DNA from 2 places in the Halomonas sp. DP8Y7-1 genome. Region 2 is predicted to be linked to the other one. Evidence: riboswitches for the same ligand, from Rfam matches in the RefSeq annotation. Region 2 holds a riboswitch; the other holds the start of a gene.
The links. Region 2 has a riboswitch for thiamine pyrophosphate ahead of KUV41_RS09315 (sodium:solute symporter family protein). Riboswitches for the same ligand answer to the same signal wherever they lie in the genome.
Positions count from the first base shown of each region.

Region 1: it holds a riboswitch for thiamine pyrophosphate, as region 2 does, so the genes downstream of both, tenA (thiaminase II) here and KUV41_RS09315 (sodium:solute symporter family protein) in region 2, are expected to answer to the same signal.

Region 1 is NZ_JAHVIN010000005.1:791,172-816,302, reverse strand. It holds gene KUV41_RS08835 (hemerythrin domain-containing protein) at 101-643, opposite strand; gene KUV41_RS08830 (replication-associated recombination protein A) at 870-2,222, shown strand; gene KUV41_RS08825 (hypothetical protein) at 2,373-2,522, shown strand; gene KUV41_RS08820 (MFS transporter) at 2,668-4,185, opposite strand; gene KUV41_RS08815 (class I SAM-dependent methyltransferase) at 4,390-5,025, opposite strand; gene KUV41_RS08810 (VOC family protein) at 5,067-5,471, shown strand; gene KUV41_RS08805 (DUF4870 family protein) at 5,593-5,982, shown strand; gene KUV41_RS08800 (lysophospholipid acyltransferase family protein) at 5,985-6,926, shown strand; gene KUV41_RS08795 (hypothetical protein) at 6,923-7,279, shown strand; gene KUV41_RS08790 (glucan biosynthesis protein) at 7,810-9,426, shown strand; gene mdoH (glucans biosynthesis glucosyltransferase MdoH) at 9,423-11,345, shown strand; TPP riboswitch at 11,516-11,667, shown strand; gene tenA (thiaminase II) at 11,745-12,413, shown strand; TPP riboswitch at 12,482-12,616, shown strand; gene thiC (phosphomethylpyrimidine synthase ThiC) at 12,709-14,661, shown strand; gene KUV41_RS08770 (acetate/propionate family kinase) at 14,970-16,184, shown strand; gene pta (phosphate acetyltransferase) at 16,181-18,343, shown strand; gene KUV41_RS08760 (YeiH family protein) at 18,470-19,531, opposite strand; gene KUV41_RS08755 (GMC family oxidoreductase) at 19,715-21,346, opposite strand; gene KUV41_RS08750 (TRAP transporter substrate-binding protein) at 21,559-22,791, shown strand; gene KUV41_RS08745 (TRAP transporter small permease) at 22,791-23,378, shown strand; gene KUV41_RS08740 (TRAP transporter large permease) at 23,389-24,663, shown strand; gene KUV41_RS08735 (IclR family transcriptional regulator) at 24,765-25,131, shown strand, end outside.
Region 2 is NZ_JAHVIN010000005.1:920,727-927,579, reverse strand. It holds gene KUV41_RS09325 (diguanylate cyclase) at 135-1,814, opposite strand; gene KUV41_RS09320 (hypothetical protein) at 1,969-2,817, shown strand; TPP riboswitch at 2,890-3,053, shown strand; gene KUV41_RS09315 (sodium:solute symporter family protein) at 3,132-4,577, shown strand; gene KUV41_RS09310 (LLM class flavin-dependent oxidoreductase) at 4,843-6,132, opposite strand; gene KUV41_RS09305 (3-oxoacyl-ACP reductase) at 6,132-6,853, opposite strand, start outside.

The DNA.
Region 1 (25,131 bases), 120 kb from region 2:
TGCAGCGGAGTCAGCAGCAGCGCGAGTCAAGCGCCACCGCCGTTACCGCCATTTACCCTGGAGTGACGTGTCAGATGGAAGGTTGCGGGCGCACCGACTGTCAGGCCGGCATGGGTTCTTCCCTGAGCTCTGCGTAGAGTTCCGGGTAGGCCCCCTGCAGCCTCTCGAGCTCAGAGGTGGCGTGTTCCGGCAAGGCATGCGCCAGCCGTTCGAGGTCCTCGTCAGAGAAGTGCTCGCTGATCAGCGGAAACAGCTCTTCTCGCTCCTGGCGCAGGTAGGTCCGGTGGCTGTCGAGGTAGTCGCGCAGGTCGCTGGAGAACTGGTCCATGGGAACAGCGACGTCCATCAGAATCATGTCGATGTCGCGAGACAGGCGGGAGAGCCTTGCCTTGAGCTTGCGGTAGTCTCCGGAGAGGCGCTCGGCGATGTCTTCGCTGGCAGGCGCCACCTCCCTGAGGCGATCGGTGCAGATCTGTTCCAGCGGCAGCGTGAAGCCTGCCATGTAGTCGAGAATGTAATCGACCACCTCCCTGACAAGCTGGAAATTGGGCCGCTCTCCCTGAGCGAGGGTCTTTTGCTTGAGTTGCAGGACGTGCAGTATGCGCGCCATGTTGGCGTGATCCCGTCGCAGTTGCTTTAGCATGGGCATGACGGAAACCTCCTGTGGTCAGCGTGAGCTGAAGGCACCCTAGCTTAGACTGGCCTTCTCGGATCAGGTTCCGGATCGATCACACACCGGAATGTATCACCCTAGACGCATAATCACGTTTCTGCCCGACGAATTCCACCACATAAGTAATGAACGATTTCTTACAATCCGCCTAAGCATTAACCTCTGGCGCATTTTTCCATTTGAGCAGGAGTCGGCGATGGACATGTTTCAACAGGCCCACCAGGAAGACGCAGCGCCGCTGGCCTGGCGCATGCGCCCGAGAACCCTCGACGACTACCTGGGACAGCCATCGCTGGTGGGCCCGGGCAAGCCTCTGCGGCGCATGGTGGAAGCCGGACAACTTCGCTCGATGATCCTGTGGGGCCCCCCGGGAGTCGGCAAGACCACCCTGGCAGACATCCTGGCACACGCCTCCCAGTCACGCCTGGAACACCTGTCTGCGGTAATGGCTGGGGTCAAGGACATTCGCGAGGTCGTCGAGCGGGCCCGGGCGGCCCAGGGACAAGGCCAGACCACGGTGCTGTTTCTGGATGAGATTCACCGCCTCAACAAGAGCCAGCAGGATGCCTTGCTGCCCCACGTGGAGTCAGGCCTGCTGACGCTGATTGGCGCCACCACGGAGAATCCGTCCTTCGAGGTCAATTCGGCGCTGCTGTCCAGAGCGCGAGTCCATGTGCTCAAGGCCCTGGATGACGACGCCCTGATCCAGGTGATGCGCCGAGCGCTGAGCGATACACAGCGAGGCCTTGGCCAGCGCAATATCCAGGTCGACGATGAGGTACTGGCCACCCTGGCCAGGGCCGCCGCGGGCGACGCACGCCGCGCCCTAGGCCTGCTCGAGACCGCCTGCGATTTCACCGTTCCCTCCAGCGCGCCCCAGGGCCCGGGAGAACGGCTTGAGGCCGGGGTGCTCGACGACGTTATCGGCCACACGGCGAGCGCCTTCGACAAGCAGGGAGATGCCTACTATGACCTGTTATCGGCCATCCACAAGTCCGTGCGATCTTCCCGTCCAGATGCTGCCCTGCTGTACATGGCGAGGTTCATTCAGGGCGGTGGTGACCCTCTTGATGTGGTGCGCAGACTGGCCGCGATTGCCTCGGAGGACGTCGGCAATGCCGATCCGCGCTGCCTGCCCCTGGTGATGTCGGCGTGGGACGCCTATCTGCGCCTGGGAGACTACGAGGGACAGCGCGCTATCGCCCATGCCGCGATCCACCTGGCGGTGGCGCCCAAGAGCAACGCCATCGACCAGGCCTGGAAAAAGGCGCAGGCATTCGTCGCGTCACAACCACGCCTGGAGGTGCCCACCTACCTGCGTAACGCACCGACCAAACTGATGGCGTCCCTCGGCCATGGCGACGGCTACCGCTATGCCCACAATGAACCCAACGGATACCCAGCGGGTAGCCAGCACGACTGCTGGCCGGAGGAGCTACCCGTTCAGGCGTTCTATCAGCCGTCTGACTACGGCCAGGAAGAGCGCTTCAAGCGCATCATGGATTGGCGTGCACAGCTGGACAGGACAGCCGACGGGAACAGCGACTGATCACCCATCACCCGCCGCAGGGGCGCTGTGGCGGGCCCTGTCCGCCCTGTTAGCGTTGCAGCACAGGGCGCAACGTCAAGGATAGGTCCCTCGCGACGACTACCTCCCATGCCAGGGCCCACGATGGGCCTTGTCCCCGGAGGAACGCCCATGACTACCACCCCTGTTCAGCAAGCTCGCAAGATTCTGGTCCGCAACGCCCGCCACCCCAACCACCACGACCTGCTGCTCGCCTATGCGCGCCAGCAGGCCACGCCGGCAGTGCGGCGCGCCCTGTTCAAGCTGCTGTTCGAGCAATGACCACCCCCGCGCCGTCTCTCCCCCCGGCGTGTTTCACCCCCGCCGTGTTTCACCCCCGCCGTCTTTCACCCCCGCGGTCTTTCAGGTAGCTGAGTGGGAAACGAAGGGCGGCGGATGACACCCACGCTAGCGCAGGCGCCGAACGTCAGGTGCCGCTGGCCTTGCCGCAGGCAGAGTCTGACGCCGTTGGATGGCCGGTGGACGGATCGCTGGACGTTGCTTCCGGCCCCGTCGTGTCCTTGACCGCTTCGGACTCGTGCTCATCGACGGCCTCGGTGGCCTCGTGATGATGCAGCACCCCATCGTGGAAGCCGGCGTCGTCAAAGTAGGCCACGTACTGTCCCTCTTCGACCGGGGGCCCGACGATAGGCTCGGCTACATCCACGTCAGGCACCACGTCTGACAAGTCTTCCATGTGCTCGTGCTCCTTGGCGCCTTGCACCCACTCGTCGGTGACCACCAGCTCCGCGCCCACCGAGGACAGCGGGGTGGCCGCAGAGAACGGCACCACAGGCACCGGAGCAGGACGCACCAGACGACGCCAGGCGAAGAACAGCACCAGGGCAGCTCCCAAGGCACCAAAGGACATGAACAGCGCCGTGTCGCCAAGCGCAGCCATGACCGGACTGATCAGAGGCGGACTCACCGACGAGCCCAGCGCGCTGATCAGCAGCAGTCCCTGGCTCATCGGCACCAGGGCACCGGCCGGGGCGCGGTCAGCTGAGTGACCGACGGACACCGGATACAGCGAGAACACCCCACCCCCGAGCAGGAACAGCAGCGCCGCAAGCCCCCAGGAAGGCAACGGCACCAACAGCACCGTCAGTGAGATCGCCAGACAGAAGATCCCGATAAGAATCAGCACGGTCTGCCGGTCATGACGATCAGACCAGCGTCCGACCGGGTACTGAAGCAACATGGCGCCCAGCACCGTGACCGCCATCAGCTGGCCAACATCCGCGACGCCAAAACCGTTGCGCTGAAGGTATAGCGGCAGCAGCGAATAGACGGCAGCGGCCAGCATGCCAGAGCCAAACGCCCCCACGACCCCTGTCGGCGTCAACACCATCAGCCGGAACGGCGATAGGGGTTCGATCTTGTCCAGAAGCGGGGTCACGCGGGGAATCATCGCCATCGGCAGCACCGACAGTGAAGCCAGCGCCCCCACCACCATGAACGGTGCGGTGTCCCCCAGGTTCTGGGTCACGCCAAGCAACAGCTGCCCGAGCACGCCAGAGCCGTAAAGCGCGATCATGTAGAGCGCCAGCAGGCGACCGCGAACCTGGGAGTCACCGGACGCCAGCAGCCAGCTTTCGATGACCAGGAAGACCCCCACCGTGGCCCAGCCACCGATCAGACGTAAGCCGAACCAGGCCACCGGGTCCAGCATCAAGCCTTGCAGCAGCACGGTCACGGCGACCAACGAGGCAAAGCTGCCGTAAGCGCGGATATGGCCAATGGCCAGCAGCAGGCGATCGTTGAACAGCGCCCCCAGCCCAAGGCCAATGAAATAGGCGGCAGATACCCAGCCGACCACGACCGGGGATTCCCCGGCAGCATCGAGCCGCAGGGTAATCAGCGACGACAGAAAACCATTGCCGATACCAAGGATGAACAGCCCCAGAACAGGGGGCAGAGCCATGGCCAGAAGCTGAGGAGACATGACAGGTCTGGGCTCCAGCGATGCGGACGACGCGGACGACGACGGCGGGTGAGTGATGGCATATCGAGTCCGTCCGTCGCGGTGCGTTATTGACGACTCTTGGGCGGCGAATATACCCCCGTTTGTCCGTCTGTCAACGGCTTTCGAGCCGCTTTTGCAGAGCTCCTGCAACGCCTTGTTGACAAAGCACAAATTACAGCCACGTCAGCGCGCTGGCCGCTGCAGCAACGCGACATCCGAGCCCACCAGTTCCAGCGTGACGCCCAGCCGCTTGGCCAACCAGCGAAAGCTCGCGTCACTGAAGAACACCACATGGGTAGGGTCGCGGATATAGTGCCAGCCGGCAAAGTCATCCGGTGTGCGCTTGGTCATCAACCCCAGCCAGCCACCGGGACGCAGGCGTTGCACCAGACTGGCCAGTACCTCACCGGGGGCGTACAGATGTTCAGCCACCTCGGTGGCCGTGATGAAGTCGTACTCCGCCTCTGCCCACTGCGGGAAGGGGTGGTAGTAGGGATCGTGAATCCGCATCGAAAAGCCGGCCTCTTCGAACATCAGTGACAGCGTGGGGCCAGGGCCAGCGCCAAAATCCAGCCCACTTGCCCCGGCAGGCAATCGTTCGCTCAAGGGACCGAACAGCCGTCCCAGGAAACGCCGATAGCCGGGATCGTCGGGGCGGTTGTCGTGCTGGTCGTAGATCGCTTTTTCCGCGGCTGGCGCCAGACGCTGAGCCGGCGGCACGGCAATCAGGTCACAGCGCGGACAGCGGAAGTAGTCGCGCTGTCCGTCCCAATGAAAATGCTGGGTCGTCGGGTTTGTGCATAGCGGACAGCTCGGCATCGTCGTATTCTCTGAGGCTTGATTCACTTGTGGAGAAAGGCATGCTGTCAGGTCTTGATCACCTGGTCATCACCGTGACCGATATTTCCCGCGCCGTTGACTTCTACACGCGCGTGCTTGGACTCGATGTCCGCTACCGAGACCGTGAACGTGTCGACCTGATGCTGGGCGAGCTGGCCTTGCGTCTGCACTGGACCGCGACCGACGTCCACCCGCGCGCCGCCACACCGACGCCCGGCAGCCTCGATATCTGTTTCAAGAGCCAGCTGCCCCTTGCTGACGTCCAGCAACACCTGGAGGCACTGTCGGTCGATATCGAGCTCGGTCCGGTGACTCGTCAGGGCGCCACCGGCAAGATCGAGTCGCTCTACTTGAGAGACCCCGACGGCAACCTGCTGGAGATCTGCCGCCCACTGCGAGAACCCCAGGAGCACGGTGAGGTCTAGAGCGGGATGAGGCCGAGGAACGAGTAAGATCCAGCGACGAATCTCCCCCGTTCATCATGGCATTGCGGCACAGGCTGGGTATCATAGCGAAGCCGTTTTACATGCACAGAAAGGAACACGGATGAGCCAGCGCGACCTCGAGCCCCAGTCTCCCCACGTCACGCCCCCCGAGCCGGAGGGCTTTGGCGCCGACACCACCATCGCCATGGTCGGCTACGCCTTGCTGCTGGCCAACCTGGTCACCGGCTTCACCGCCGTGATCGGCGTGGTCATCGCCTATGTGTACAAGGGCAAGGGCCCCGCCTGGCTGGACCAGCATTATCGCTACCAGATCCGCACCTTCTGGATCGGACTGGTCTATGCGGTCGTCGCCTCCCTGCTGACCTTCGTCCTGATCGGGCTGCCGTTGCTGCTGGCGCTGGCGGTATGGTTGATCGTCCGCTGTGTGAAGGGTTTCAAGGCCCTGCAGGAAAAGCGTGCCCCGGACAACCTGGAAAGCTGGCTGATCTGATCATGCAACTCCCCTGGCAACAACGTCTGCAGGCCTTTGCCGTCGCTCGCCTGTGGACCCTCCTGTCGCACTGCTCGCCCGCCTCACTGTGGCGGCTGAGCCGCGTTCTCGTCAGCCTGGCGTACCCCTTGCTCAAGCGCGAACGCGCGGTCACTCGGCTGAATCTGGAGGTCGTCTACCCCGACGCCAGCCCGCAGCAGCGGGAATCGCTGGCTCGCGACAGCCTCACGCACTCGACCGCCACCATGCTCGAGCTCGGCTTCTCCTGGCAAGGCGACCCGCAGCGCGTGGCTGACAGCATCGTCGAGGTGCATGGCAGAGCCTTGCTGGATGACGCCCGCGCCGAAGGCAAGGGGGTCATCATCCTGGCGCCTCACTTTGGCAACTGGGAAGTGCTCAACTTCTGGCTGTCCAGCCACTTTCCCTTCACCGCCATGTACGAGCCGCCCAAGCTGGCACCCTTGGATCCCATCATCCGTGCGGGACGTGAGCGCTGCGGCGCCAGCCTTGTGCCGACCAATCCAAGAGGGGTCGCCGCCCTGCTCAAGGCGCTGAAGCGCTGCGAGGCCGTCGGCATCCTGCCGGACCAGGAGCCCAGCTGGGGCAGCGGTGTCTTTGCTCCCTTCTTCGGACGCCCGGCCTATACCGCCACCCTGCTGCCAAAGCTGGTGGGACGCACCGAAGCACGGGTGGTGACAGGCGTCGCCCTGCGCCTACCCGGGCGAGGGTTTGCCCTGCACTTCCTGGCCGCCGACGAGCGGGTCTACGATGCCGACGAGACGACCTCCTGTACCGGTGTCAATGCCAGCATCGAAGAGGTCATCGCGCTCGAACCCGCCCAGTACCAATGGGAGTACAAGCGCTTCACCAAGACCCTGGAAGAGCAGCGCGGCGATCCCGACTTCCGCCGCCACCGGCTGTACAGTTCGAGGAATATGAAGTGACCCGTCCTCAGGACTCGATCTCCCGCGACACCCATGTAGGGCACGCCTTGTACGTGATGTACCTGGCGGGCCTGGTCACCGGGTTCCTGACCCTGCTGATCGCGCTGATCGTGGCCTACGTGTACCGCAAGGATGCCCCGCCGTGGCTTCGGGCCCACTATCACTACCTGATTCGAACCTTCTGGATCGGCCTGGTGTATGGGGCCGCCGCGGCGGTGCTGACGGTTCTGGTCATCGGCCTGGCCTTGCCACCACTGCTGGTCAGTGCCTGGTTCGTGATTCGCTGCATCATCGGCTGGCGCGCGCTACACCGGCGGCTGCCGCCGCCTCGGCTGGACAGCTGGCTGTGGTAGCCATCTGACGCAGCCGAGCCGACACCCGCCAACGCGGGCGCCCCTGCTGCCTCGCGCCTTACCTGCCGAATCAGTCTCTTCTCCTGTCTATTCTCTTGTCCCTGTCTCTTCCCCTTCCCCTTCTCTCCTGCCCTTGCCCCTGCGACATGTATCCGCAGGGATACATTTCTTCGCAATTTTGTCGCCAGAAGACGACACGGAACCTCACTTTCCACCTCCTCTCAAAGGCAGGTAGAACCCATCTATTGCATCTTTACCATCAGACAATAGGCTAGAGTGTGGAGAGCATGGATAGCCGTTTCAGCACAAATATGGGCAAAGTGAGACACGCGACCTGCTGGCTGACCGCCTCTCGACCATCGCCGCAACGGCAGTCGCGGCGATGGTCACGTATCACGGCGATCCGCGGCAGACCGTGATGGCTCCGCGATAGCCGTGACAGGTCCCGACGCCCACTGCCCAACGTCCCACTGGTTCCGCCTGACAGAGCACTGGCAGTTCGGTGCCATCAGGCCGCAAGGAGAGCGAACGTGAACACCCGAGTCATCTGCGGACGGTCGACACCGCCCACTGCCTACCCAGCCGAGTCAGCCCGCGTCAGTGGACGCGGCCGCCCCCACTGGAAGGCCGCTGCATCATGGGCACTGGCCGGCATGCTGGTCAGCGCACCCGCGCTGGCGGTGGATGCCGACAGCCTTTTCGAACAGGTGACCGATCAGGCGAGAACCCTGGCCGAAGCGCCCTACGAAGCGCCAGAGAGTACACTGCCTGACGCCGTGGCCGAGATGGGCTACGACCGCTACCGGCAGATTCGCTACCGCGATGAACAGGCGCTTTGGCGCGATCACGGCAACTTTCAGGTGGAGCTGTTCCATCCCGGCTTTCTCTACGACCAGCCGGTCGATATCCATCTTCTCGAAGATGGTGAGGTGCGCACCCTGCCCTTCGAGCAGCAGCGCTTTCGCTACGACGACGATGCTGCTGAGCTGGCCGAACTGGATCTCGGCGACCAGGGCTATGCCGGCTTCCGTCTGCATTACCCGCTCAACCGAGCGGATGTCGACGACGAGTTTGCCGTATTCCTCGGCGCTTCCTACTTCCGCCTGGTGGGCAGAAACCAGGGCTACGGGCTCTCCGCAAGAGGCTTGGCGATCGATACGGCCATGCCCCAGGGCGAAGAGTTCCCCTCCTTTCGCGAGTTCTGGCTGGTCCAGCCTGAGGCTGACGCCAATCGTATGACGGTTCTGGCGCTGCTGGACAGCCCGTCGCTGGCCGGGGCCTACCGCTTCGAGATTGCGCCTGGCAAGAACACTGTCGTCGACACCGAAGCGCGACTGTTCGCCCGCAGCGATGTCGAAAAGCTCGGGGTCGCCCCGCTGACCAGCATGTTCCTGCATGGCGAAATGGATCGGCAGGAAGAAGATGACTATCGCATCCGCGTGCATGACTCCAGCGGGCTGCTGATGGCCACCAGTTCTGGCGAATGGACCTGGCGCGTTCTCGATAATCCCGCAGACCTGCAGATCTCTGGCTTGCAGGATACCTCTCCCAGGGGCTTCGGCCTGGTCCAGCGTCCGCGCCACTTCGATGCCTATCTGGACATGGAAGCCCGCTACGAACGCCGCCCAAGTCAGTGGGTACAGCCCGCTGGCGACTGGGGAGAAGGCCACGTGGAATTGATCGAAATTCCGACCGACAGCGAGACCCACGACAATATCACGGCCTACTGGGTCCCCTCCTCGCCCCTCAAGGCGGGAGAGTCACGCACCTATCGGTATCAGACCTGGACCTTCGCTGACACCCCCATGGAGGAACCCCTGGCGCGGGTCGTCAGGTCACGCCAGGGCTGGGGTGGCATTCCCGGTCAGAGCAATCCCCCCGACGAACAGCTCAGGCAGTTCATCATCGACTTCCGCGGCGGCGAGCTCGAGGGTCTCGATGCGAGCCAGCCGGTCAGCGTGCACCTGACCACGTCCAGTGGCGAGACGACGGAAACCAAGGTGACAGCGCTGCCCGATGGAGACACCTGGCGGGCCAGCTTCAAGCTGCTGCCTGACGGCGAAACGCCGGCAGACCTGCGCCTGACCTTGATGCTGCGCGACCAGCGCCTGAGCGAAACCTGGAACAGCATCTGGAGTCCCCGATGAACGAGCATACCCCGGAAGTCCCCTGGCCCCGGTGGCGCAGAACGCTGGTAGGCATGGCCATTGCCGCCACCACCGCGCTGGGTGTCTGGACCATGTTCAAGATCCTGTATGTCGAGGGCATCACTCCCCTGGAAATGGCCATCCTGGGGCTGTTTGCGATCACCTTCGGTTGGATCACCATGGCCTTCTGGAGCGCCGTGATCGGGTTTGTGCTTCACCTCACTGGGCGTGACCCCTTGAGCCTCAAGCGGCGTGGCCCCGGACCGATGAGGCCCGCCGGCTCTCGCTCTCGCACCGCCTTGGTCATGCCGATCCACAACGAGGACGTGGCCCGGGTCGCGGCTGGGCTCGAGACGACCTGCATGGACCTTGGCGAGCTGCCGGAGGGCATCGACGTCGAGGCCTTCGTGCTCAGCGATAGCACCGACGACGCCGTCGTGGCGGAAGAAAAGGCCGCCATGGCAGCGCTGCAGCAGCGACTCGAGGGCCACTGCCGGCTGCACTATCGCCACCGGGACAGCAACGCAGGACGCAAGGCAGGCAACTTGGGCGACTTCTGCACCCGCTGGGGCAGCCACTACGACTATATGCTGGTGGTCGACGCCGACAGTCTGATGAGCGGTACCACGGTGGTCGAGCTCATCGACGAGATGATGGCCAATCCTCGACTGGGGCTCCTTCAGACGGTGCCCATTCCCGTGCGCCAGCAAAGTCTGTTCGGGCGCTGCAATCAATTCGCTGCCGCGCTTTACTCGCCCATGCTGGCGGCAGGGCTGAGCTTCTGGCACGCCACCGCAGCCAACTATTTTGGCCACAATGCCATCATTCGGGTGGACGCGTTCACCGACGCCTGTGGCCTTCCCGAGCTCCCCGGCAAGCCGCCCCTGGGTGGCGATATCCTCAGTCATGACTTTGTCGAGGCAGCGCTGTTGCGCCGAGCCGGCTGGCAGGTGCGCATGCGCACCGACCTGGGCGGCAGCTATGAGGAAATGCCCAGCCACATTCTCGACTATGCCAAGCGTGATCGACGTTGGGTACAGGGCAACCTGCAGCATCTGCGCCTGCTGAATGGCCACGGCCTGCATGTGCTGAGCCGTCTGCACTTCTTCTTCGGCGCGCTGGCCTACCTGTCGTCGCTGGTGTGGCTGGCGATCCTGGTCATCAGTACCATCGATGCGCTGATCAGGGCTCTCGTTCCCACGAACTTCTTCACCGCCAGCTCGCAGTTGTTCCCTGACTGGCCCATCGCTCCGCCCAACCTGATCATTCCCTTGTTGATCGGCACCTTGGGCATGCTGCTGATGCCCAAGGTGCTGGGACTGATACTTGGTCTCATGCGGGATCCAGAGGGCTACGGGGGACGCCCAAAACTGGTCTTGAGCATGCTGGTGGAGACCCTGTTCGCCATGCTGATCGCACCGCTGATGATGGTCTTCCACAGCCGTTTCGTGATCCAGGTGCTGACCGGTCGTACCGTTGCCTGGGACCCGCAATCCCGAGAGGGGCGGGCACTGCCCTGGCGGGAAGCCTTCCGCCATACCTGGCTGTGGTCGCTGATTGGTGCGGTGTGGGCTCTTGTCACCTGGGCCTACACTCCGAGCTTCTTTCTCTGGCTGACGCCCGTCTGGCTCGGCCTGGTGCTGGCGGCTCCGCTGGTGCGCTGGAGCTCCAGCCTGACCATCGGCCGCCGCCTGGCCCGCGCCGGGCTTCTGCTGGTACCCAGTGAGACACGCCCCCCCAGGGTCGTCGCCGATCTACACATCGAGAGTCAGCTACCCTCATCGGGCGCGCCGGCCGCTCCCCCCAGCGAGCGTCCCCGAGACATGCCTGTGCAGTCCTTCCGACGCCCCCATCAATCGGCTGAGGTGCACAGCGACCCTGGCCACCCGATCGACACCCCCACGCCAGATCGTCGCTGATCCATCATAAGCCATCATCAGCGTCGGTGCAGGACGCCGCGGCCGTGACCCTCATGGCCGCGGCGTCATCATTAGGTAGTCTCTCTCGACAACCTCCCTTGACGCCCCCTTCCGATGCTATCCGAAAGTGGTGTCTGGCAAAGCCGCAGGGGCGTGCTAGACTGCGGTCGACTCGCTTGACGGGGTGCCGGTCAATCCGGCTGAGATGGTGCAGGGCCAGCGTGGTGTAGCGGCCCGACAGCACCGATCCCGTGGAACCTGATCCGGGTGCGGTGTGGACTCACACCTTGAACCGGCGTAGGGAATCAGGCGGTGGCACGCCTTCCCTGCGGGGGCCTGCCCTTCCTCCCCGCCGTCCTTCTCTGCCCCGCCCACCGGATCCACTATGCCGGAGCTATCATGGGCTATTGCTTCAACGATCTGATCGCTGCCTGCCGCGACGACTGGCGGCGCTATACCGAGCACGACTTCGTTCGTGCACTTGGGCGCGGCGACCTGAATGACGCCAGCTTTCGCCACTATCTGAAGCAGGACTACCTGTTTCTCCTGCAGTTTTCACGCGCCTACGCCCTTGCTGCCTACAAGAGCCAGGACCTGGAGAGCTTGCAGGGGGCCTTCAAGGGGATGCAGACGATCCTCGAGGTCGAACTGGGCCTGCATCTTGCCTACTGCCGAGAATGGGGCATTGACGACAGCGAGCTCAGCCGTCTACCGGAGGCACGTGCCACCCTGGCCTATACCCGCTACGTCCTCGACACCGGCAGTCGTGGTGATCTGCTGGACCTGCACGTTGCCCTGGCGCCCTGCATGGTCGGCTACGCCGATATCGGTCGCTGGCTGGCGGATCATCCCGAGACGCTGCGTGGTGGCGACAATCCCTACGATGCCTGGATCACCATGTACGCAAGCCCTGACTTTCAGGCCTCGGCCGTGCGCGAAAGGCACTGGCTCGACGACCAGCTCAGCCAGGTATCGAGCGCTCGTTTCGACCGGCTGGCGCGCATCTTTAGCGACGCGACCCGTCTCGAGACCGACTTCTGGCAGATGGGACTGGAGCTGAGCGACTGACCTTGGCGACGCCTTTGGGCGATCGACCTGGGCGATCGCGCTCGACAACACAGACAAGCTGACAACAGCAACGCTTGACGGGGTGCCGCAGCCAGCGGCTGAGATCATGCAGCGCATGAGACCCGTTGAACCTGATCTGGGGATACCCCCGATGTTACGGCATCGAGGCGAGGACCAGCGTAGGGATCAAGCGCTCACGGCCACGGCCTCGACGCCCCCTTCTCCCTCGCGACGTGCCATTACCACCATCAGGGCGACGCCACTTGCCCTGCACCGCCGTGAGAGGAAACCACCTATGTCACTCGACCATCCCTCGTCTCATCCGAGATCCCGCCATGACGCCCACTTCCTGGCCGAGACGGCCAGGGTCGACCAGGCCGCCGTCACTCCCCTGCCAGGCTCTCGCAAGGTCTATGTAGAGGGCTCCCGCCCCGACCTGCGGGTGCCATTTCGCGAAATCACCCTGTCGCCGACGCGCACTTCAGGCGCCGACGAAGCCAATCCACCGCTACTGGTGTACGACACCTCAGGCCCCTATACCGACCCGGCGATACAGGTCGATCTGCGCAAGGGACTGGCCGAGTTGCGCAGGCCCTGGATTGAGGAGCGCAACGACACCGAGTGGCTCGACGGTCCCACCTCCGAGTACGGCCGCCGGCGTGCCAATGACCCACTGCTGGCACCGCTGCGCTTCGAGCTGACGCGCACACCACGCCGCGCCACCAGGACCGCCGATGGCCGCCCGGGCAACGTCACCCAATTGCATTACGCGCGGCGCGGCATCATCACACCGGAAATGGAGTTCATTGCACTTCGCGAGAATCAACGTCGACAGGCCCTTCAGGACCCTTATCGTGGCAGTGACGAGGTCGAAGCGATACTTGGCCACCAGCACCCCGGCCAGTCGTTCGGAGCCCGTTTGCCGGATGAGATCACCCCCGAGTTCGTGCGCCAGGAAGTGGCCGCCGGACGTGCCATCATCCCGGCCAACATCAATCATCCCGAAGCCGAGCCGATGATCATCGGGCGTAACTTTCTGGTGAAGATCAACGGCAATCTAGGCAACTCTGCGGTGACCTCCTCCATCGAAGAGGAAGTGGACAAGATGACCTGGGGGATTCGCTGGGGGGCGGATACGATCATGGACCTGTCCACTGGACAGAACATCCATGAAACCCGTGAGTGGATCATCCGCAACTCACCGGTGCCAATCGGTACCGTGCCACTCTATCAGGCGCTGGAAAAGGTCAAGGGCGTGGCCGAGGACCTGACCTGGGAGGTCTTTCGCGACACCTTGATCGAGCAGGCGGAACAGGGGGTGGACTATTTCACCATCCACGCCGGTGTGCTTCTTCGCTATGTGCCGCTGACCGCTGGCCGAGTCACCGGCATCGTCTCGCGGGGGGGCTCGATCATGGCCAAGTGGTGCCTCTATCACCACCAGGAAAGCTTCCTCTACACCCACTTCGAGGAGATCTGCGAGATCTGCAAGCAGTATGACGTGGCCTTCTCGCTGGGCGATGGGCTGCGCCCGGGATCCGTGGCAGATGCCAATGACGAAGCTCAGATGGCCGAACTCAAGACCCTGGGCGAGCTGACCCACATTGCCTGGAAGCACGACGTGCAGGTGATGATAGAAGGGCCCGGCCACGTGCCCATGCACCTGATCAAGGAGAACATGGACAAGCAGCTCGAGTACTGCGACGAGGCGCCCTTCTACACCCTGGGCCCGCTGGTCACCGACATCGCTCCCGGCTATGACCACATCACCTCAGGCATCGGCGCGGCGATGATCGGCTGGTACGGCTGCGCCATGCTCTGCTACGTCACCCCCAAGGAGCACCTGGGCCTGCCCGACAAGGACGACGTCAAGACCGGGATCATCACGTACAAGATCGCCGCCCATGCGGCGGATCTGGCCAAGGGGCACCCCGGCGCTCAGCGCCGGGACAATGCGCTGTCCAAGGCACGCTTCGAGTTCCGCTGGGAGGACCAGTTCAACCTGGGCCTGGACCCGGACACGGCCCGCGCCTACCACGACGAGACGCTGCCCAAGGACGCGGCCAAGGTGGCCCACTTCTGCTCCATGTGCGGACCCAAGTTCTGCTCCATGAAGATCAGCCAGGAAGTCCGAGACTATGCCCGCGACAACGGCCTGGACGGCGACAGCGAGGCGGTCATGGCGGGCATGGAGGCGCAGGCACAAGCCTTCCGCCAGCAAGGCGGTGCCCTGTACAAGGAAGTCTGACGCAAGCCCATCACGGCCTCCTTCCCGCCCGCGGCCCCGCGGGCGGGAAGGAGGCTGCCGCAAAGCGAATGCTGCGGCGGAGATTCAGGGCCGCCGGCAGCCTTCACGCTGCATCGCACAAATTGCTACCAAAGTCTAACCTCTTTGCCCTGTCACTTGATGGTCGTCACAAGCTGTGCTGTTCCACCAGCAACTGGCCCTCCCTACCTCCCCAGGACAATTATGAGGCACCGGCCGCGGTGCTAGATTCGCCGCCATCCCCCCCCCCGTTTACACGCCTTAACAAGGCGTCTTTCTCTGGAGATGGCATGAAAGCCCCGATACTGGTGATCAACTGCGGCTCCTCCTCGATCAAGTTTGCGCTGGTCGATCAGACCCCTGGCGCACCTCGGATATCAGGCATTGCTGAGCGCCTGGGCAGCCACGATGCCTGCCTGAAGCTGGAAGAAGAGCACGGCAACCGGCGTGACATTTCGCTACCTCGAGCCACCCACGCCCTGGCGCTCAAGACCATCCTCGACCACCTGGGTGATCAACGTCCCGTCGGCATCGGGCACCGGGTGGTCCACGGCGGCGAGCGCTTCACCTGCGCCACGCTGCTGGACGACACGGTAGTCCGCACCATTCGCCAGACCGTCAGCCTGGCACCCTTGCATAACCCGGCCAACCTGGATGGCATCACCGCCACCCGACGTCTGTTCGAGCACCTGCCCCAGGTGGCGGTATTCGATACCGCCTTCCACCAGACCCTGCCGGCCCACGCCTACCGCTATGCGATTCCCGAAGACCTGTATCAGCGCCACGGCATCCGGCGCTACGGCTTCCACGGCTCCAGTCACGCCTACGTCAGCGAGCGCCTGGCCGAGGTCAGCGAGCGGGGACACGGAGGTTGGCTGATCGCCCATCTCGGCAATGGCTGCTCCGCAACCGCAGTCTGGGAAGGCGAAAGCCAGGATACCAGCATGGGCATGACGCCCCTGGAGGGGCTGGTGATGGGCACACGCAGTGGCGACGTCGACCCGGGCCTGCACCTCCATCTGGCCCGCCAGCTAGGGATGTCGCTGGAATCGATTGACCTGCTGCTCAACCAGAAGAGCGGCCTTCTCGGCGTATCTGGCCTGACCAATGACATGCGCGAGCTGGAGCAGGCCGCAGGCGCAGGACACCCCGGCGCGACCCTGGCCATCGAAGTGTTCTGCTATCGCCTGGCCAAGACCCTGGCCGGTCTCGCCTGCGCGCTTCCTCGGGTCGATGGCATCGCCTTCACTGGCGGCATAGGAGAAAACTCGTCGCTGATTCGGGCCCGCACGCTGGGCCACCTCAAGGCGCTGGGCGTGCATCTCGATAGCGCTGCCAACAGCGCTCTTGCGCGCGGCAGCGAAGGTGCCATCCATGACGCCAGCGAGTCCGGTTCGCCGGAAATCCGCGTCATTCCCACCGATGAAGAAGGCTATATCGCCAGCCAGACCCGAGCACTGATCACCCGTCTGGCACTGGCCGACAGGTCCGAGGAAGCCGTATGAGCCTGCAACCCCGTACCCTGCTGTTGATCCCGGTGGATGAGGGGGTCGCCCTGACCTCTGCGGCGCTGGGAATGCTGCGCGCACTGGATACCCTGGGCCTGGAGGCAGGCTTCCTGCAGCCATTCAGCCAGGCAGAGGGCATCGATGACGATAGCAACAGCGCCGAAAGGGCTCGCTCGCTGGTCGCCAGCACCCTGGGCATCGGCTCGCCTCGTCCAGTGCCCCGGGAAGACGTGGAGCACTACCTGGGCAGAAATGACAGCGACGGTCTGCTTGAGCTTGCCGTCGAACGCCATTCACGGGTCGCCAAACCGGCGACCGGCAAGCGGCCGGCCTTCATCGTCGTGGAAGGCATTCGCCCCCTGCGCAAGAACGCCTACGCCCTGGATCTCAATGTACGTCTTGCCAGCGCCCTGGACGCCCAGGTGATTCTGGTCGCCGATGGCCAGACGAGCGACCTGAAGGAGCTGGCCAAGAGCCTGGCCTTCCATCGCCAGAGCATCGACGCGGTGGGTTCCAGGCGTACCCTCGGCACCATTCTGATGCGCCTGCCCAGTGACGGCGATGACTCGGCCAGCGATCAGACCCTGGCCTCCGTCAGTGATCGTGAAGCCAGCGCCCACCGCCAGCACTGGCAGGACCAACTGGCCACGGCATCCGAGCAGAGCCTGCCGGTAGTGGCCGCGGTACCCTATCGCGCCGCGCTGACCGCGCCGCGGACCCTGGATGTGGCCCGCGCCCTCGGCGCCAGGATCCTGCATCACGGTGATGCTGATAGACGTCGCGTCGCCCATACCACCCTGGGTGCCCGCAGCGCCGAGCATCTGCTGTATGCATTGCGCCCGGGCGAACTCATCGTGTCCCCTGGTGATCGCGACGACACCCTGCTGGCTGCTGCCCTCGCCACCATGAACGGGGTGCCCCTGGCGGGCCTCCTGCTAACCCACGGCGAAACCCCCAGCAAGCAGCTGATCGACGTCTGCCAGCCAGCACTATCCTCCGGCCTGCCTGTCCTGTCCGTCGATACCGACAGCTTCACCACGGTAGCCAAACTGACCGACATCCCCGGTGGGATTCCGGTGGATGACCAGGAACGGGCGGAGGCCATCAGCGCCTTTGTGGCGGATCACCTCGATCGAGAATGGCTGCTGGCATTGATGGACGACGAGACCCAGCGCCGACTGTCTCCAGCGGCCTTTCGCCATCAATTGGTCAGCATGGCCCAGCAAAAGCGCCAGCGCATCGTGCTGCCCGAAGGGGATGAGCCACGCACCCTGGAAGCAGCCATCCTGTGCCAACGCCGCGGCATCGCCAACTGCGTCTTGCTGGGTAAGCGCCAGGCCATTGTGGAAGTGGCCAAGGCCCGCGGCCTGGAATTGCCCGATGATCTGCAGATTCTCGACCCCGACAGCGAACGTTGCCGCTTCATCGCCCCCATGGTGGAACGGCGCAAGGGCAAGCTGACCCCCTTGACCGCCGAGGCCCAGCTTCACGACAGTGTGGTTCTGGGCACCATGATGTTGGCGGAAGGCGAGGTCGATGGGTTGGTATCAGGGGCGATACACACCACCGCCAACACCGTTCGACCGGCCTTTCAGCTGATCAAGACCGCCCCCGGATATGCTCAAGTGTCGTCGGTTTTCTTTATGCTGCTGCCCGATCAGGTGGTGGTCTACGGCGACTGCGCGGTCAATCCTGACCCGGACGCCGACGCGCTGGCCGAGATTGCCTTGCAGAGTGCGGCCAGCGCCGAGGCCTTCGGCATCGAGCCCAGGGTCGCCATGATCAGCTATTCCACCGGCGAGTCAGGCACCGGTGCTGACGTTGACAAAGTCCGAGAAGCCACCCGCATCGCCCGCCAGAAAGCCCCACACCTGCCCATCGATGGTCCTCTGCAATATGACGCTGCGGCGATCGCCAGCGTGGCCCGGCAAAAGGCACCGGACTCGCCGGTGGCAGGGCGCGCTACGGTGTTTGTCTTCCCTGACCTCAATACCGGCAACACCACCTACAAGGCGGTCCAGCGCAGTGCCCGGGTGGTCAGCATCGGCCCCATGCTGCAGGGCCTCAACAAGCCGGTAAACGATCTGTCACGGGGCGCCCTGGTCGAAGACATCGTCTACACGATTGCGCTGACGGCGATACAGGCTGGACAATAGCGGCCCGCCGACGTTTCCCGTCACGTCAATGCCGCCACTGGCGTCCTGATCGCCGCATCTCGGCGCTGATACCACCTAGCCCCGGAGTTGCCGGGGCTAGGTTGTCTGCCACGCCTGCCTCCACGGTCACCACTCCGCGATACCGGTATACAGGCACACCAGCACCAGGCCAAGCAGGAACAGCGTCTCGGCAATCATCAGAATGACCGGTTTCCACCCCACCACGGCCAGCTTCTGAAACGACGTCTTGATCCCCAGCGCGGCAATCGCCGTCACCAGGCACCAGCGCGACAGGTCCGTCATACCCTCCACCATCACCGGGGGTATCACGCCGAGACTATTGATCAGTACCAGCACCACAAACGCAATCAGGAAGCTCGGGAACATGGGGACCTTGGCGCCATCCGCACCGCCTTCCGCCATCCTGGCTCGCCGAAACAGCAGCATGAAGACCATCACCGCCGGCACCAGCATGGCGACCCGCAGCAGCTTGACGAAGGTCGAGATATCGCCCGTTTCGTCCGAGATCATATAGCCGGCACCGACGACCTGGGCCACATCATGTATCGTGCCGCCCAGAAAAATACCCGCCTGGGTGTCGCTCAGCTCCAGCGCTCCCACCAGCAGCGGATACAGCACCATGGCCGCCGTGGATAGCGTGGTCACGCCAACCACCGTCAGGATGGTATTGCGCTCGGCCACCTCGTTACGAGGCATCGCCGCCGACAGCGCCAGGGCTGCCGATGCACCGCAGATGGCGACCGATCCCCCGGTCAGCAGGCCCAGGTCATTGCGCAGGCCAAGCAGCCGCGCCAGCACCCCACCCGCGACGATGGTCAGGATGACCCCGGCCACTACCGTTACCACCGGACCGATGCCAAGCTCGGCCACCTGTTCCAGCGTGATCCGCACGCCCAGCAAGGCCACGCCCAGGCGCAGGATGGTGCGAGCCGCGAACTCGACGCCCAGCAGACAGGGGCCCTGCTCGCTGAGAAAGTGCAGCGTCATGCCGAACAGCAGCGCGTACAGCAGGGTTGGACCACCATAGTGATCGGCGATGAAGGTCGTCGCGAGGGCGATGGTGATACAGATCAGTACGCCGGGCATACGCGCCCTGGCGGGCTCCAGATGCCGCCTCCACCCACTGTCTGGGGCGTCGCTCGGGGCGTGGGTCGTTGGCTGGGACATGACGTGTCCTCTGTTGTCGTTGATATCGCCACGTCGTGGCAGCGTCTTCATGGTGTGAGCAATACGGGGGCCGCTGCGGCCGGCACTGCATGCAGCACATGCTGTCCCAGGCGCTGCGGTGGAGTTAGGACCAGCGCCGGGCCTTGCATGAGTCCAGCTAGACGTCCTGGCGGCGCGCCGTACTCAGGCGACCTGCGTCCTTGTCTGGCGGTCGGCCTTGATCATGTCCGCCGCGCGTTCGGCGATCATGATGGTCGGTGCATTGGTATTCCCCGACACGATGATGGGCATGATCGAAGCGTCGACGACCCTGATCCCCTGGAGCCCATGCACCTTCAAGCGATCATCCACCACCGCCAGTGGGTCGTTGCCCATCTTGCAGGTGCCCGCCGGGTGGTAGATGGTCTGGCTATAGCGGCGAGCGGCGTCCAGCAACTGCTCATCGCTTTGATAGGCACGTCCAGGCACGTACTCGTCAGTAATCACATCGGCGAGGGGAGCCTGCTCGGCGATACGCCGGGCGACCTTGATGGCGTCTACTGCCACTCGGCAGTCCTCATCGGTGCTCAGGTAGTTGGGCTGGATGGAGGGATAGACCGCCGGGTCCGGACTGGTGATACGGATGCGTCCGCGACTCGTCGGCCTGAGCTGACACACCGATGAGGTGAAGGCCGAGAACGGATGCACCCCTTCCGCCGGCTTGTCGGCGGACAGCGGCTGCATATGAAACTGGATGTCAGGGCGGTCCAGCCCTTCCCGCGACTGGGTGAAAATGCACACCTGACTGGCGGCCAGGGTCAGCGGCCCGGTGCGGGTCAGCGCATACTGGGTGCCCACCGCCAGCTTCTTGAGTGGATGGCGCACCTCATCATTGAGCGTTCGGCAACGCGTCTTGAACACCAGGCGAATCTGCAGATGGTCCTGCAGGTTCTCCCCCACACCAGGCAACTCGTGAAGGCAGTCGACGCCGACATCGGCCAAGTGCTGTGGGTCACCGATACCCGAGCACTGCAGGATCTGCGGCGAGCCTATGGCACCCGACGACAGCAGCACCTCAAGAGTAGCGCTGGCCTGACGAAGCACATTGCCCTGGCGGTACTCGACGCCGACCACCCGCTTTCCTTCCAGCAGCAGGCGCTGGCAATGGGCCCGTTTGACCAGGGTCAGGTTGGGGCGCTTCAACGCGGGGCGCAGGAATGCCTTGGCCGTGGAGCAGCGAAAGCCCTTGTACGATGTCTGCTGGAAGTAGCCGACTCCTTCCTGGGTCTCGCCATTGACGTCTTGATTCTCGGGGATACCCGCCGCCTTGGCGGCCTCGATAAAGCGCTCGGCGATCTCGCGACGCAGTCGCAGGTCTGACACCTTGAGCGGCCCATCGGTGCCATGAAAGGCATTGGCCCCGCGCTCCTGGCACTCGGACTTCTTGAAATAGGGCAGCACCGAGGCGTAATCCCACCCCTGGTTGCCCATGGCCGCCCAGTCGTCATAGTCCTGACGCTGCCCTCTTATATAGAGAAGACCGTTCAACGAGCTCGATCCCCCCAGGACCTTGCCCCTGGGCCACTGCAGCCGCCGACCATCGATGCCGTCATCCGGGTCCGTCAGGTAGCACCAGTCGGTCGCCGGGTTGTGCATGGTCTTGAAGTAGCCTACCGGCACGTGAATCCAAGGGTTCCAGTCCGATCCCCCTGCCTCCAGCAGCAGTACGGAAACCTCCGGGTCTTCGCTGAGACGGTTCGCCAGTACGCAGCCGGCGGAACCGGCTCCCACGACGATGTAGTCGAAGACGTCTGACGATGGTGTTGTCGTTGTCATGGCTCTCACTCAAACGAGACGTTTTGTCTCAAAACATCGTAGACCCATTTCTAAAAATATCAACATCGAGACAAATAGAATCAATTTTATTGCCAACACCCAAAAGGCGATCTATGGTGTGGTCAAGGCCGAAAAACGGCCCGGAGGCATTGCCCCGCCATGGCCTGCCTCCTTCTGCATCCCGACACCAACCACAACATTGGGAGCAACACATGAGTTCACGCCTTCTCCCCTCACGTCTGTCTCGCCGTGACTTCCTCAACATCTCCGGTCGCTTCGGCATGACGTCTACCCTATTGGCCGCCAGCGGCCTCGGCGCGGGCCTGACCGCATCGAGTCTTGCCCGCGCCGCGGAGTCCGAGCAGCAGCGCCGCTACGCCAGCGAGCCAAAGTTCCAGCTACGCTTCGGCGCCTCCGGCTTCAATGAGCGCAACCTGGATATTCAGAAATCCGGTCAGCTGTTCTTTGCCCGGGACCTCGAGGAGCGCACCGACGGCGCTATTCGCGTCGAATTCATGGGGTCCAACGAGGTCTGCAACCAGCTCGACTGTGTCAGCAAGGCACAACAGGGCATCGTCGACATCTTCTCGGCATCGACCCAGAATTCCGCCGGCGGCGCGCCCTACCTGAACGTGCTGGACTTCGCCTACATGTTCCCGAGCGTCGCCTCGATGTTCCATTTCTTCTACGACCACCGCAGCGAGGCCTTACTGCGCGAACCGATGCGCCAGCGCCACAACCTGCAGTTCCTGTTCACCCACTGCGACCTGCGCGGACTGATGATGGGCCAGAGCTGGGCGGACCGTCCGCTGGTCGACAGCCTGGAAGTGCTGCAAGGCACCAAGAACCGGGTGACAGGCACTCAGCTCGGTCGTATCGCCATGGAACAGCTTGGTCTCAATCCGGTTCCGGTGGCCTGGGAAGAGACCCTGGACGGACTGCGGCAGGGGCTGCTGGATGGCGCGGAAACCTGGATGAGTGCGGTGGCCTACGCGGGCATGGCGCCGGTGGTCTCCCAAGCGGTCGACCTGCGCTTCTTTGCGGGCACCGAGCATACCGCCATGAATCTGTCCAAGTTCGAAAGCCTCGGCGCAGAACTTCAGCAGCAAGTGATGGAATCTGCCTATACCGCGCAGATCTTTACCCAGGGCATGAACGAGGCCGGTCGCTACCAGATTGTCGGCGCCAGTGAACACCCTGCCGCGGGCACCGTCTTTGCAGAAAACAATGTGAGAGTCGCGCCGCTATCCGATGAGATTCGCGCCCAGGCCGAGCAGCTATGTGCGCCAGAGTTCAACCCGGGCCCCTGGGAGCAATGGCGTGAGCGCTTGAATGGCTGGGCGGGCGACATCGATATCTACCAGGAGATTCACACCATTGCTCGCGAAATCCCCCGCGATATGGCGGCTGTCAATGTAGCGCCGAAGCGCTGGTGGAGGGCGTAATGACCGATCACAAGGCCACCGCGGCTGAGGCGACGTCGTCTGACGTCGCCAACCGCTCGACTCCCGCCTGGCTGCTGCCTCTGAAGTGGATCGATGCCAACCTGGAGAAGGTCATCATTCTGGTGTCCTACAGCGGAATGGCAGGCATCATCTTCGTCGAGGTCATCCGCCGCTTCTTCTTCAGCCTGCAAGCCCCCTGGAGTACCAGTATTCCGGTGCTGCTGTTCCTGTGGCTGACCTGGTTCGGCGCGTCGCTCAACGTCAAGCAGCGTACCCACCTCTCGCTCAACGAGATTCGCATGCGCCTGCCCTACTCAGGCCAGTTCGCCTGTCAGGTCCTCGATGCGGTGCTGTGGATCGCCTTCGGCGCCCTGGTCATCCATTTCACCCTCATCCAAGTGCAATTGGCGCACATGAACTTCGCCATTGTGCCTGGCACCGACAATGTCATGCAGTGGTGGTTCTACCTGGCCACGCCGCTGGCCTGGGTGCTGATCATCTACCGCGTCCTCCAGAATCTGGCGACCGACGTCGCACGTTTCCGCCGAGGCGAACCTTTCAACCTGCAACCGTCCATCATGGACTAGGAGAAGCGTGATGACTGACGGCATGCTTATTGGCCTGGTCACGGCGGGCTGTACCACGATCTTTCTGCTGGGGGTCCCGATCTTTCTGGTGATCGGGCTGTGGGTGGTCGGCACCAGCCTGATCATCGACTTCACCCTCGCCAACGTCGGCGTCACCCTGTTCCAGGGGCTCAGCTTCTTCGGGCTGTTGGCGCTTCCCTTGTTTATCCTTACCGGCGACCTGATCAATGCCGCGGGCATTGCCAAGCGGCTGTCCGACTTTGCCTACTCGGTACTGGGTTGGCTGCGCGGCGGCATGGGCATGGCGACCCTGGGCGCCTGCGGCCTGTTTGCGGCGATCTCGGGATCCAACGCCGGTACAACGGCCACGATTGGCTCCATCATGCAGCCTGAGATGGTCAAGAACGGCTATGACGAGCGCTTTTCGGCGGCCACCGCGGCCTCTGGCGGCACCGTAGGTATCATCATCCCCCCCTCGATCATCTTTATCGTCTACGGCTTCATGATGAACCTGTCGATCAGCGATCTGTTCATCGCCGGGATGATTCCCGGAGCGATGATGGTGCTGGGCATGATGGTGGCCTGCCACCTGGTCGCACGGCGCCACGGCTGGGGCACGCTGATTCCCTTCAAGGGCGGAGAAAGCGCTCGCTTCGCACGCCGCGCCTACCTGGGCTTCGCGACTATCGGGGTGGTGCTGTACGGCATCTATTCGGGCAAGTTCTCGCCCACCGAGGCGGCAGCGATCACGGTCGGTTTCACCTTGATTGCCGGGCTGCTGATCACCCGCGAGATCCGCTTTACGGCACTGCCGTCGATCATGCTGCGCTCCGGCCAGATCGCCGGCATGCTGGCACCGCTGATCGCCATCTCGGTGGTCATGCAGCAGCTTCTGTCGGTGTTGGGTGCGGGGCAGGCGCTGGAGACCCTGCTCAGCGGGCTGGGCAACTACTACGTCATCCTCGGCGCATGCATGCTGATGATCCTGTTGGCGGGCATGATTCTCGAGAGTCTGCCGGTGACCATCATCCTGGCCCCGATTCTTGCGCCAATCGCCCAGAATGCGGGGGTCGATCCGATACACTTCGCCGTGATCTTCCTGGTCGGTGCCGCCATCGGTTTCGTCACGCCGCCCTTCGGTCTCAACCTGTACGTCGCCAGCAGTATCACCGGCATTCCCTACCTCAGACTGGTGAAGTTCGTTATTCCCTACTTTATCGCGTTGATCAGCTGCTGGATTGCCATCTCGCTATGGCCTGCCCTGTCGCTGATGCTGGTGGGATGACATCGCTTGAACCGGTGCACGCTGACGCGGCAAGCCTCTCCGGGCTTGCCGCGTTATCATGAACGTCAGGTTTTTCATTTCGACGTCGCCAAGGATCGCCTATGCCGACCAACGACAGCTCCCGCAACACGACCAATTCCACGCTGCAACGGGGTCTGATGCTGCTCGAGAGCATCGCCACCGCCGTGCATGGCGTCAGTGCCGCCGACCTGGAACGACAGCTGGACATCCCCAAGCCGACGCTCCACCGACTGCTCAAGCAGCTCGAGGAACAGGATCTGATCGTGCGGGACCCAGAGGGCCGTCACTTGCTGCCGGGAGATCGCCTGCATCAGATGGCCATGGGGGTCCTCGCCAACGAGAGCCTGAAGGCTCCGCGCCGGATGCTGCTCAAGCGTCTCGCCGAAGACGTCAACGAGACCTGCAACCTGACCCTGCTGGAGGGTCACGAGGTGCTCTACTACGAAC
Region 2 (6,853 bases):
ATCGCCAAGGCCTTCACGCCACTACACCTGGCAAGAGACCTCGCAAGACGCCTCGCAAGACACCTTGCAGGGAACGAGCACTAGCGCGCCGAAAGCGAAGACCATCCAAAGACCATCCAAAGACCAGCCTCTGTTTAGGCCATATGACGCTTGCCACATACCCGGTTGCGTCCGGCGTGTTTTGCGGCGTACAGCTCTTGATCCACGCGCTCAAATAGCGACGTAAACGTCTCCCCCTTGGTGTACGCACCGACGCCCATGCTGATGGTGATGTTCAACTGCTGACCGTCTGCAAGTTCGATCTGGCTCTGGCTGATGGCCTGACATACACGCTGCGCCGCGCTCATGGCCTCCTCCAATGCGGCATGACGCATGACGATAACGAACTCCTCGCCTCCGGTACGGGCCACCAGGTCACCATCACGCAGACACTGCTCAACGGCCTGACCGAGCCACACCAAGACCTGGTCTCCTACCACATGCCCATAGTGGTCATTCACTTGCTTGAAGAAGTCGATGTCCAGCACAGCCAGGGCAAAGCCCGTCCCCCGTGAAGTGCACTCCTCTATAAGTTCGTCGACATAGCGATCGAGCTGCGCCCGATTGGGCAATCCCGTGAGCGGGTCACGCAATGCCTGATCTTCCAGCTCGTCGCGCTCTCTCTTGATCCGCGCTACGTCCAGCTCGTTGGTAATCACTCGCTCTACTGCACCGGTCAGCAGACGCACCAGCTCAATATCAACCTCTGAAAAGGGCTGGCGACGAGGTCTAGCGCTGGAAAAATTAAGCGTTCCCCAGACGGAGCCCTCTATCCAAATGGGCGCACCAATATAGGTTTCCAACTGAAACGCCTGGTAACAGGGGTGCCCGCTAACACGCTCATCACACCTGGCATGATGGGTAGCAAAGACGTCACACGCATCAAGGGTAAGACGGCAATACGTATCCCCCAGAGGAAAGGTATCCCCAGGACCTACCGGCGCCCCATCACTGGCCGCCCAGCGCACGCTGTACTGCTCACCCACCACCTCGCTGACCAGCGCGATGTCCAGGCCCAGGTAAACAAGGGCATCTCGCAGCAGCATGTCGACAATCTCGGACGTCTCGATATCCGTGCGGTTAACGCCGGTGTGCACATCCCGTAGCAGCTGAATCATCGATCGGTATTCAGAGACGTCCTGAATGATGGCGTAGAAGCCCGCGACACCGTCATCCACGATATCCGGCAAGTAGTTCACCTTGAAAAATGCTCTCCTGCCGTCCTGCAATACCAGTGAATCCTCGTAGCTGACCTCTACCCCCGCCAGGGCACGCGCGAAGCGCGGCTGAATCTTCGCATAGGAGGAGGCGTCGAGCACCGATGCCACTGGCTGACCTGCCAATTCAGACGACGTAAGGCCAATGAAGTCCTGATATGCCTGATTGTTGAAGCGAAAGCACAGGTCTCGATCCACGTAGGCCACCATGACTGGAAGATGATCCGCTAGCCGAGCCACCACACCATGGTCAGGTCGTTGCTGCATCGGCAGACGCAGCACCATGCTGCCATCAGGCAGCATCACGTAAGCCGAGCTACGGCTTTGCCCCCTTCCCTGCTCATCCCACTGCCTGCCCGCACCCGCCATGGCTTCTGCAAGCCTGGCGGAGTGCCCCTGCAGCTCCGACAACGAACGTCCGACAACCTCATCGCGAGATCCTCCCAACACCGACGCACAATCGCCGGCCACGTCTAGCACCACCGCCGCTGGCGACACCCTGACGAGTACCGTCCCGGCAAGCGTCAATGCTTCTCGCACCCAGGCATACTGGTCCATGCTGGCTCTCCTGGTCGTTCCCCTGACGTGATAGGACGCACAAGCATCCTTCTGGCCTGCTAATGAATTTGGCTGTTTGTATGGTTGAATGCATCAGAATTTTCCACGCTGCGTGGACAGCACGTTCGCTCACGGTGCTCAAGAGGCGAATGCCATGTATTACCAGAACTTGATGGCGATCGAGAGAGCTCTCTCGCTCACGTACCAAGGACATGCCGCCTGGCTGGTGACTCAACTGGGCAGCGCTTACGGTCTTGTGGATTACCGTATGCAGACCACTCAAGCGGAGCCGGTTGACGACGACGGCAACGCCTACCGACTACCGCATCCGTTTAAGGACCAGCGCCAGCACGCCGACGTCCATCACTCCCCCCTGACGACAGTCCATGTCAGCCAGGGTCGCGACCACGTCGCGGAACTACTGCTGCCGGACAGCCCGACACAGACCCATCTGGAAGTCCTGCACGCGACGCTGCTCGGACAACCTTCGCTGGTTCGCCTTATCAACTTAAATGGCTCCCCCGCCCGACTGAGGCGTGCCGAGCAACATGAGCCACTGGTACAGCAATGCGATCAGCTGCTTGCGCTGCTGGTCCAACCTGCGCTGCGCCTGGTAATGGCTGGGCAGATCAGGGACGTACATCGCATTGGCCTGCATGCCCATCAGAGGGGATTCGAAGTCATCTGGTGCAGAGGCCAGCCAGGCACTGCGCTTGCCGAGGACACTGTCTCACCAGACACTCCCACGTCAGGCCTGTCCTTTCCCATGTCAGACCTGTCCTTTCCCATGGAAGTCCAGCACGCTGAAGCTGCCCACTTTCTTGCCGGCGGCGGAGGGCATCGGCGCACCCTCGTGCTGAACGCTACCTCTGATACGTCGCTGGCAGAGGTGGCGAAGAGCTCGGGTTGCTTCGACTGCAACAACAACCCCCACCCCAGGCTCTCGGAGACGACCCACTGGCTGGATCGGGCCTGCCAAACACTGTCACTCGAGGGGCGTTAGCGGCGCGATGCTTCCGCAACGAGCGCCCTACCTTTCTGCAATTGACAGCCCCGCGAGCCGGCCCTAGTCTGGACCTCTTCCTAGGGGAGCCCTATTGGCCATACAGGTCGTGACAGCGCCGCGACAGTGCTGTATCGCACCAAGGCCATAGCACGGGGCTGAGATTCCGCATTGCGCGGTAACCCTTTGAACCTGATCCGGGTCATGCCGGCGAAGGGAAGGATGGTTGCCGCACTCCCTCTTTCTTCCTGCCCGCCGTCCGTCCCGATGTCCACTGGTCCCTGCGGACAACGATAAGAAAGAGGTTTCTCTCGATGATGCTCGACCCTCTCTGGACGGCGCTGTGGCTGCTGCTGTGCGCTGCCATCTTTGCCATTCCAGGCCTGCTCTACGCCCGACGCCGTCGGGGCGGCCTTGATGACTACATCTCCGCACGTAACAGTCAGAACACTCGTGCCACGGTGCTGACGTTGATTGCCACCACACTGGGCACCTGGATCCTGTTTGGACCGGCCCAGGCTGCCACCTGGGGCGGTATCGCGGCGGTCATTGGCTACGCGCTCGGCTCCATGGTGCCTCGCCTGGTGATGATTCCTCTTGGTCGACGCATGCGGGAGCTGATTCCCGAAGGCCACGGCCTGACCGAGTTCGTGATCCACCGCTACGGCCGCACGATGTATGCGTTCACCCTGGCGATTATGCTGTTCTACCTGTTTATCTCTCTGGCTGCAGGGCTGACCGCCATCGCCCATATGGTGACCCTGCTGGCCCCCATCCCCCTCTGGCTGACCGCCAGCGTGGTGATGGTCGCTACCCTGCTCTACACCTTTTACGGCGGCCTGCGCACCACCATCTTCACTGACAAGGTGCAGATGCTGGTGATCCTGCCACTGCTGGCTCTCTTGCTCATGTTTGGCTGGCAGGCGGCGGGTGGCGTTGCGCCGACGCTCGAGGGGCTGCGCGAGCGTGCTCCGCAACTGCTGGATATCACCGATGCTGGCGGCCTGCGCGCTGGCCTGACCTTCTTTCTCGCGGTGATGCTGACGGGTCTGTTCTACCAAGGAACCTGGCAGAGGATCTATGCGGCCCGGGATACTCGCGTGCTCAGGCGTGGCTTCTGGATCGCGGGACTCTTCAACTTCCCGGTCATCGTGCTCATGGGTCTGTTCGGTCTGGCGTTCATCGGCCTGGGACTTGAGGGAGACGGCTCCGTCGCTCTGTTCAGCGTATTGTTGTCCGACGTGCCTCTGTGGTTTGCCTTGGCCCTGATTCCTCTTGGCCTTGCGCTGGTAATGAGTAGCGCCGACACAACGATCAATGCCACCTCCAGCATTATCGCCGTCGACATGCACAGGCTGCTGCCCCAGGCCAGTGAGGCGGCCTTGATGAGAATGGCACGCTGGCTCATCGTCGTCGCTGCAATACCAGTGACGTGGGTCGCTGCGCAGGGCTACAGCGTCCTCTACCTGTTCCTGCTGGCAGACCTGCTGTGCTCTGCCGCAGCCTTTCCGGTGTTTTTCGGCCTGTTCAACCGCCGCTATCACGGTCGCAATGCAGTGATCAGTACCGCAGCAGGTCTGCTGGCCGGACTGTGGATGTTCCCCTCGCCTAACGGTGGCACCGCGACACTCCTGGAATCTTTCCTGCTGGCTGCCTTTGTTCCGGTGCTGGTATCTCTCGTCCTGATGAAGCTGATGCCATCTCGGGAGAGCTACGACTTTGACCGAATGAGCGGCCTGGTGAGACGCTTCCAGAACTAAGGAAACGCTGAATAAATGTTTCGAGCGATGACAGGTCGGTAGCTGCCGGAGCGGAAAGACCGGAGTTTACATGCGGTTAAATGAGGATCTTGAGCACCGCCAGCAGCCGAGATATCGAGCGCAGTAATTTATGCAGTGTTTCCCTAAGGCAATCAAACCGACGCCACTGAACCGAAACCATAACGGCGGGGCGAGCTCCCCCGCTGTTATGGCGGATGTCTGTAGAGGCTGTCGTGCCTAGCAGCAGTGTGAACAAGACGCCAGCTCAGCAGCTGGGGCGTGACAATCCAAGATGGTCGCGCAGCGTCTTGCCCTCATATTCCCGGCGGAAGACCCCACGTCGCTGCAATTCCGGCACGACCTGCTCGACGAAGTCCTCGATGCCGTGAGGCAGTGAGGGTGGCATCAGGTTAAAGCCATCAGCCCCACCCTGTTCGACCCAGCGCTGCATCTCATCGGCAATTCCCTCCGGCGTGCCGACCATCGTGCAGTGCCCACCTCCAGCGGCAAGCCGTCCCATTAGCTGTCTCAGGGTTGGCCGTTCAGCCTCGATAATGCGCAGGATGGTGGCATAGCGTCCTTTCGGTCCTGTAAAGGCCTCCAGCGACGGCAGCGCGGGCACGGGCGCATCCAGCTCCCAGTGACTGACGTCCTGGCCGATAAACTGGCTCAACTGTCGCCGCGAGGCCTCTACCGGCAGCAACTCGTCGAGTTCACGCTGCTTGCGTCGGGCCTCTTCCTCGGTAGACCCGACGTAGGTCACAAGCCCCGGCATGATCGCCACCCTTGGACGGCCTGCGGCTTTCACCCTCGCCTTGAGGTCAGCGCAGTAAGCCTGGGCCGATGGCAGGTCGTAGGCCACCGCGTAAATGGCTTCGGCATAGCGTGCCGCCAGGTCTCGCCCCTGTTCTGATGCCCCGGCCTGAAATAGCACGGGATGGCCCTGTGGCGAGCGAGGCACCGTCAAGGGGCCATCGACCAGAAAATGCTCGCCGCGGTGATGAATCGGTTGCACTTGAGCAGCATCCGCATAATCGCCGTGGCGATCTCGCAGCAGCGCGCCATCGCTCCAGGAGTCCCACAGCGCCAGCACGGTATTGGCAAACTCTTCCGCTCTAGCGTAGCGCTGCGCGTGGCCCGGCATGCCTTCCAGGCCATGATTGCGCGCCTCGCTGTCGAACATTGACGTCACCAGGTTCCACCCAAGCCGTCCGCCCGAGATATGGTCCAGCGATGCCAGCATGCGAGCCGCATGAAATGGCGTATAGAAGGTGCTGGAGACGGTCGAGATCAGGCCGATATGCTGTGTGGCACGCGCCATCGCGGCAAGCATTGTCAGCGGCTCCAAGGTCCACAGCGGACCGTCTGCGACATTGCCCGCGGCATGGCCATCGGCAAAGAAAACCGCATCCAGGCGACCGCGTTCGGCAAGCTTGGCCAGCTCTTCGTAGTAGGCGATATCCGCCAATCGCTCGACGCTGGAACCAGGGTGTCGCCAGGCCGCCTTGTGATGACCGCAACCCAGGATGAAGAGATTCAAGTGCATGGAGGTCATCAGCCTTTCACCAGTCCGCCATCGACAATCAGATTCTGCCCGGTGATGGCCCTGGCCCACGGAGAAGCCAACAGCAGTACCGCGTCTGCAAACTCTTGCGGGGTGGTCACCCGTCGCAGCGGTGTGTTGGCGGCGATGAGGTCAAACACCGCGTCTGGTGTGGCCCTGGAAGCATCCGTCGTGCGCAGCAAGCCGCCGGACACCATATTGACGCTGATATTGTCTGGGCCGAGATCCTGCGCCAGCGTACGCGTCAGCGACAGCAGCGCCGCCTTGGCCGCGGTGTAGTCGTGATACGGCACCACCGGGTTCTGGAACAGGTTGGTACCGATATTGATGACACGCCCGACACCCGCCTCGCGCATGCCGGGAAGCGCTGCCTGAACCGTGTTGAGCGCACCACGCACCACACCCTGAAGTTGATGGTCCAGATGCTCCCAGCTCAGCGAGTCAGGCCCAGGCCGTGCGTCCCCATTGAATGCAAAGTCCGGCAGCGCATTGTTGACCACGGTAGTCACAGGCCCACCGAAGCGCTCACAGGCCCTCGCCAACATGGCCTCCACGCCATCCCGATCGCACACATCCGCAGCGACGGCCAAGGCGTGTTCCGGGTAATCAGCGACCAGCGCCCGGGCGCCTTCTTCGCTGCGGCGGTAGTTGACCACCACGCGAGCGCCTTCTCGCAGGAAGGCGCGCGCCAGGTGAGCGCCCAGACCACGTC